DNA from 2 places in the Stenotrophomonas sp. 62841_Sma genome. Region 1 is predicted to be linked to the other one. Evidence: riboswitches for the same ligand, from Rfam matches in the RefSeq annotation. Region 1 holds a riboswitch; the other holds the start of a gene.
The links. A riboswitch is a leader RNA that binds a small molecule or an ion and turns the genes downstream of it on or off. The one in region 1 is predicted to bind glycine.
Positions count from the first base shown of each region.

Region 1 (3,394 bases):
CAGATTCTGCTGCTGGGTACCCTGCGCCTGTGCCAGCTTCACTTCATACGGGCGCGGGTCGATCTGCGCCAGCAGATCGCCGGCCTTCACCTGCTGGCCTTCCTGGAAATGCAGCCGCAGCAGTTCGCCATCCACGCGGCTGCGTACCACCACGCTGTGCAGCGGGGTGACCGTACCGACCGCCTTCAGGCGCAGCACCAGCGGCTCGGCGCTGGCGCGTGCCACGCGTACCGGCACCGTCTTGCCCGGCGCATCGTCGCTGCTGCCGGCGCCGTTCCGGGGCCACAGCCACCACGCCAGAACGGCGACGAGGGCGATGGCCAGCACCGCCCACAACAGGCGGGCACGACGGAAGCGGGAATTTTCGGCGACAGACATGGGGCATCCTGCGCCCTGCGCGCGCAGGGACATGCGGGCCCGTCGGCGCGTTCACGGCACCACGGGCAGCGGGGAGGGAGTTGTCTGGCGGGGCCGCGGGCGCGGCGTGGCTGGATGCCGTCGCGGCAGCGACGGGGTGACAATGGTAGCCAATCACCCCGGCCAATGCCGCATGACCATGGTCATGCAACGCATTCGGTAGTGCCGGCCGCTGGCCGGCAACCTGCCGGAATCTGCGGGCGTGTGCCGTGTTGCCGGCCAGCGGCCGACACTACCGACAAACAATCAATGCAATTCGTCGTGATAGACGAACTTCGGCATTTCCCAGCGGTAGTGGATCGCCAGCAGGCGCAGCGCGAAGCCGCCGCCGAGGCAGCACAGGATCGCGGTGGCGTCGGCCACGCCCCAGTGCAGCAGCAACAGGTAGGCCGCGCCGGTCAGCAGCGCGATGATCGCGTACAGCTCCTTCTGGAAGATCAGCGGCACCTCGTTGCAGAGAATGTCGCGCAGCACGCCGCCGAACGCGCCGGTCAGCATGCCGGCGATCAGCACGATCGGCATGGCATGGCCGGCCTCGCGCGCGATCGAACAGCCGATCAGGGTGAAGGCGATCAGGCCCAGGCCATCGAGCACCAGGAAGGTGCGGCGGAAGTGGTGCATCCAGCGCGCCACCCAGGTGGCGATCAGCGCCGCGCACACGGTGAAGCCCAGGTACTCGGGATGCTTCACCCAGCCCAACGGGTAGTGGCCGAGCAGGATGTCGCGCAGCGAACCGCCCCCGAGGGCGGTGACGCAGGCGATCATGACCACCCCGAACAGGTCCATGCGGCGACGCCCGGCGGACAGCGCGCCGGTCATGGCTTCGGCGGAAATGGCGATCAGGTAGATGATGGACAGCAGCATGGGACAGGCTCCGGGCGCGGTGGGGCCGGCCATGCGCGACTACCGCCACTGCCTGCGCAATGACGGGATGACGATGACCGGTGCCGCTCCCGCTGTCCTTTTGCCTGAGAGTTCAGCGGCGTTGGCCGCGTGCCCCTTCGGCGGATCGTCCCGGGCATGCCCGGTGACCTCTCTCCAGCTCGGCGAGTCGAATGCATGGTTGGTGGGATTCCAGCCCACCGGCCTGAGCGATCATGGGAGCCTGCGCCTTCGGCGGGCGCCAGCGCGGCGCCTCTCTCCTGCATTCGGGCGCCAGTATATCCGCTGCAGTGCAGCACGGCATAATCCGGGCATGGCCCCGTCCCTCCGCCCGTGGTTCCTGTACCTGCTCGAATGCCGCGATGGCAGCTACTACGCCGGCATCAGCACCGATGTGGAGGCGCGTTTCGCCGCCCACCAGGCCGGCAAGGGCGCGCGCTACACCCGGGCACGGCCGCCACTGCGCGTGCTGGCCGTGCGCGAGTACCCCGACCGGGCCGCCGCCTCACGCGCCGAGTGGCAGCTCAAGCAGCAGCCCCGCGAACGCAAGCTGGCCTGGCTGCAGGCCCCGGTCCTGTAGATCCACGCCATGCGTGGATGGGCCACTTGGCCCATGCCATGATCGCTCCGCGCCCAGAGCTGGAGACCCGGATGTCCACGATTGCCCTGCTGTTCGCTCTTTCCGCAGCAACGAGCCCCACTGCCGATCCGGCCACCCGCGAGGCCATTGAAGCCACCTGCCATGATTACGTCGACGGCCAGCTGGAAGCCGACCCGCAGCGCGTCGCCCGCTCCCTGCACCCGGACCTGGCCAAGCGCGCGGTCCTCGGCGATACGCCCGACGAACGCCTGGGCCTGCGCCGCATGTCGAAGGAAGAACTGGTGGCGCTGACGAAGCAGGGCGCCCTGAAGACCCCGAAGGATCAATGGGACCGCCGCTGCACGGTGCTGGACGTGACCGGCAACGCGGCCTCGGTACGGCTGGAAACCCCGTGGTTCGTCGACTACTTCCACATGGGCCGCTTCGACCAGCGCTGGGTCATCGTCAATGCACTGTGGTACCCGAAACCGAAGGCGCGGTAGAGCGATGCGTGCCGCCGGCAAAGCATGGATCTGCGTCGTCATGCTGGTCGCCGGCATCGCGCTGCTGCCTGGCCTGCTGTACCTGCTCGGGTTGGCGCTGGTGGAAGGCCGGCCGAACTTGGCCGACCGCACGCCCAGTGGTGTGGCCGCGTGCAGCAGCGAACCGCGGGCGGGATACCAGCCGATGAATCCCTGGAGCTTCACGACGCGGTTCTTCGATCCTGAAGCGTTGAAGAAGGCGACTGATGTCGAGCGCGAAGCGTTCTGGGTTGCACGCCGCCACCTGATGCGGCAGCCAAGGCACGACATGCTGCGCTGGCATCTCAGCAGTACCGCACTGACAATCTGGATCACCCGGCATTGGAGTACCGCGCAGATTGCTGATGCCGCGAGGAAGGAGGATTTCTGCCGCACCTGGTCGAAACGGCGGGTGGCCCGATGAACCGGTAGATCCACGCCATGCGTGGATGGTGTTGACGGGGTCAGAGCCCTTTCCTGCGGAAAGGGATCCGACCGCGCAGCAGCCGGCCAGCGGCCGGCACTACCGTCGGGGTCGCCGGTCTTCCTGATCATCACCGAAGATGATGCGCGCGCTGCGCTGGTAGCTCCAGTACGCAACGGCCCAGTTCAGCAGCACCACGATGCGGTTGCGGAAGCCGATCAGGAAGAACACGTGCGCGGCCAGCCAGAACCACCAGGCCAGCACGCCGGAAAGCTGCAGCCTGCCCAGGTGCACGATGGCGGCCATGCGGCCGATGGTGGCCAGGTTGCCGAAGTCGGCGTACTTGAACGGCCCCGGTGCGGCCTTGCCATGCAAGCGCGCGCGGATCACCTCGGCCACGTACTTGCCCATCTGCTTGGCGGCGGGCGCGACGCCGGGCACCGGCTTGCCATTGGCCTGGTTCAGTGCGGCCAGGTCACCGGCCACGAACAGCTCGGGGTGGTCGGGCAGGGTCAGGTCCGGCTGCACCTGCACGCGGCCGGCGCGATCCAGCGGCACCTCCAGGGTGCG
Region 1 is NZ_CM151224.1:4,288,751-4,292,144, reverse strand. Features, by position in the region: gene ACZK5G_RS20020 (MdtA/MuxA family multidrug efflux RND transporter periplasmic adaptor subunit) at 1-378, opposite strand, end outside; gene ACZK5G_RS20015 (trimeric intracellular cation channel family protein) at 664-1,281, opposite strand; glycine riboswitch at 1,366-1,469, opposite strand; glycine riboswitch at 1,483-1,572, opposite strand; gene ACZK5G_RS20010 (GIY-YIG nuclease family protein) at 1,613-1,879, shown strand; gene ACZK5G_RS20005 (nuclear transport factor 2 family protein) at 1,951-2,382, shown strand; gene ACZK5G_RS20000 (hypothetical protein) at 2,387-2,824, shown strand; gene ACZK5G_RS19995 (NAD(P)/FAD-dependent oxidoreductase) at 2,924-3,394, opposite strand, start outside.

Region 2 (3,394 bases), 730 kb from region 1:
CATGCCGCCCAGGAAGATCGGCAGCACCGCCCACGGCAGCACGAACTGCGGGGCCAGCGCCACGTAGCCGACGTTCAACAGCACCGACAGCGCGCACAGGCCGAAACCGATGGCGACCTGGCGGGTGGGCGTGGTGTGCCCGGCCATGCGCCCTGACAGGAACGAACCGGTGGTCATGCCGCCGATGGTGGGGATGAACAGCCAGGCGAAGCCGCCCTCGCCCAGATGCAGGTGCTGCATCACGAACACCGGCGCCGAGGAGATGTACAGGAAGATGCCACCGAAGCCGATGCTGCCGGCCAGCGCCAGGCGCAGGAAGCGCGGGTTGAAGCCGATGCGCAGGTAATCACGCATCAACGTGCGCGGCGACAACGGCACGCGCGCTTCAACCGGATGGGTCTCCGGCAGGTAGCGTGCAGTGGCCGCCAGCAGGACCAGCCCGAACACCACCAGGAACCAGAAGATCAGCGGCCAGCCGGCACCACTGAGCAGGATCCAGCCACCGATGATCGGTGCGATGGCCGGGGCGATGCCGAACAGCATCGACACCTGGCTCATCAGGCGCTGCGCGTCATGGCCGTGGTACAGGTCGCGGATCACCGCTCGGCCGACGATCATGCCGACACCCGCCGACAGGCCCTGCAGCGCGCGGAACGCCAGCAGCGTGGTCAGGTCGGTGGACAGCGCGCAGCCGACCGAGGCGCCGACGAACACCACCAGGCCACCGAGGATCACCCACTTGCGGCCCCAGGCATCGGACAGCGGGCCGTGCGCCAGGCTCATCAGGCCGTAGAACAGCAGGTACACGCTGATGGTCTGCTGCACCGCCACTTCGTCCACCGCCAGGCGCTGGGCCAGCTGCGGGAACGCCGGGAAGATGGTGTCGATCGAGAACGGACCGAACATGGCCAGACCGGCGAGCAGCAGGGCCATGCGGCGGGTGGAGGGAGCAACAGCGGCGGTCATGGGGAAGGCGTCCGGCAGGGCCATGCGCGGCACGCACGGCGGGCGCCGGTCCCCTTCTGCAGGGACGGCGCCAGATGAATTCGGGTATCCGCCCATCATAGGTGGGGATTGCGCCCGATGCCATGCAGCGGTGCACAAAACGCACGGCCGGGCCATCGGCCATTCAGGCGCGGCGGCCATGCCTGGAGGCGGCCATGCCTGGAGGCGGCCGGCGGGCCCGCAACGGGCTATAATCAGCGGGCAACACGGTGGGAGAAGCGGAACACCGCTGCCGAAGGCGCAACGCCCGTAATCGCTCAGGCCCGATACCACCCGTAACAGAACTCTGGAGAGACCGGTTCGATCCGGCGCCGAAGGGGCACGAAGCTGCGGTCCGCCGCGCTTTTAAACTCTCAGGCAAAAGGACAGAGGGGCGCCCCGCAGACCGCCGACCGGCGGCTTGTGCCCGTGCGTGTGCCCTTTCCTGACGGATCCTTCGCCATGTCCCAGAACACCCCTTCCCTGCGTGAGCTCGAGCACCACAATGCGTTCGTCGAGCGCCACATCGGCCCCAACGACGCCGAGATCGCGCAGATGCTCGATGTCGTCGGCCACGCGTCGCTGGATGGCATGACCGATGCCATCGTACCGGCCAAGATCAAGTCGCCGGTGCCGCTGGCACTGCCGGAATCGATGACCGAAGTGCAGGCACTGGCGAAGATCCGTGCGATCGCCGACAAGAACACCGTGCTGCGCAGCTTCATCGGCCAGGGCTACTACGGTACCCACACGCCGAACGTGATCCTGCGCAACATCCTGGAAAACCCGGCCTGGTACACCGCCTACACCCCGTACCAGGCGGAAATCTCGCAGGGCCGCATGGAAGCGCTGATCAACTTCCAGACCCTGTGCGCCGACCTCACCGGCATGGAAATCGCCAACGCCTCGCTGCTGGACGAAGCCACCGCCGCTGCTGAAGCGATGACCCTGGCCAAGCGTTCGGCCAAGTCGAAGTCGGACACCTTCTTCGTGCACGACGCCGTGCACCCGCAGACCCTGGAGCTGCTGCGCACCCGCGCCGAGCCCATGGGCATCGTGCTGCGCGTCGGCACTCCGGCCGAAGCGCTGGAAGCGGAAGCCTTCGGCCTGCTGCTGCAGTATCCGGATACCTTCGGCCAGGTCGGCGACTACAAGGCGCTGGTCGATGCCGTGCACGCGCGCGGCGGCCTGGTGGCCGTGGCCACCGACCTGCTGGCCCTGACCCTGCTGACCGCTCCGGGCGAATGGGGCGCGGACATCGTGGTCGGCAACAGCCAGCGTTTCGGCGTGCCGTTCGGCTTCGGTGGCCCGCACGCCGCCTTCATGGCCTGCCGTGATGCCTACAAGCGCTCGATGCCGGGCCGCCTGATCGGCGTCTCGATCGACGCGCAGGGCAACCCGGCCTACCGCCTGACCCTGCAGACCCGCGAGCAGCACATCCGCCGCGAGAAGGCCACGTCCAACATCTGCACCGCACAGGTGCTGCTGGCAGTGATGGCCTCGATGTACGCCGTTTACCACGGCCCGGACGGCCTGACCCGCATCGCCCGCCGCACCCATCGCCTGGCCTCGATCCTGGCCGCCGCGCTGCGCAACGCCGGCGTGCAGGTCGGTGGTGACTTCTTCGACACCCTGCATGTCACCGGCGTGCATGCCGATGAGATCCACGCCAAGGCACGCGCCGCCGGTTACAACCTGCGCGCGATCGACAGCGACTCGGTCGGCATCAGCCTGGACGAGACCACTACCCGCGCCGACATCGTCGCCGTGGCTGCCGTGTTCGGTGCCTCGCTGGACGTCGACGCACTGGATGCCAGCACTGCCGATGCGCTGCCGGCCGGCCTGCTGCGCCAGTCCGCGTTCCTGACCCACCCGGTGTTCAACACCCACCATAGCGAGCACGAGCTGCTGCGCTACCTGCGTTCGCTGGCCGACAAGGACCTGGCAATGGACCGCACGATGATCCCGCTGGGCTCGTGCACCATGAAGCTCAACGCCACCGCCGAGATGATTCCGGTGACCTGGCCGGAGTTCTCGCAGATCCACCCGCTGGTGCCGGCCGACCAGGCGCTGGGCTACAAGGAACTGATCGACACGCTGGAAGCGATGCTGGTGGAATGCACCGGCTACGACGCGGTCAGCCTGCAGCCGAACTCCGGCGCGCAGGGCGAGTACGCCGGCCTGCTGGCGATCCGCGCCTACCACCGCTCGCGCGGTGAGGAACATCGCGATATCTGCCTGATTCCGGACTCGGCGCACGGCACCAACCCGGCCTCGGCACAGATGTGCGGCATGAAGGTGGTGGTGACCAAGACCGATGCCAACGGCAACGTCGACGTCGAGGACATCCGCCTCAACGCCGAGAAGTACAGCGACCGCCTGGCCGCGATCATGATGACCTACCCGTCCA
Region 2 is NZ_CM151224.1:3,557,459-3,560,852, forward strand. Features, by position in the region: gene ACZK5G_RS16800 (multidrug effflux MFS transporter) at 1-966, opposite strand, end outside; glycine riboswitch at 1,282-1,384, shown strand; gene gcvP (aminomethyl-transferring glycine dehydrogenase) at 1,447-3,394, shown strand, end outside.
Region 2: linked by a shared signal. The riboswitch ahead of gcvP (aminomethyl-transferring glycine dehydrogenase) and the one ahead of ACZK5G_RS20015 (trimeric intracellular cation channel family protein) in region 1 are both predicted to bind glycine.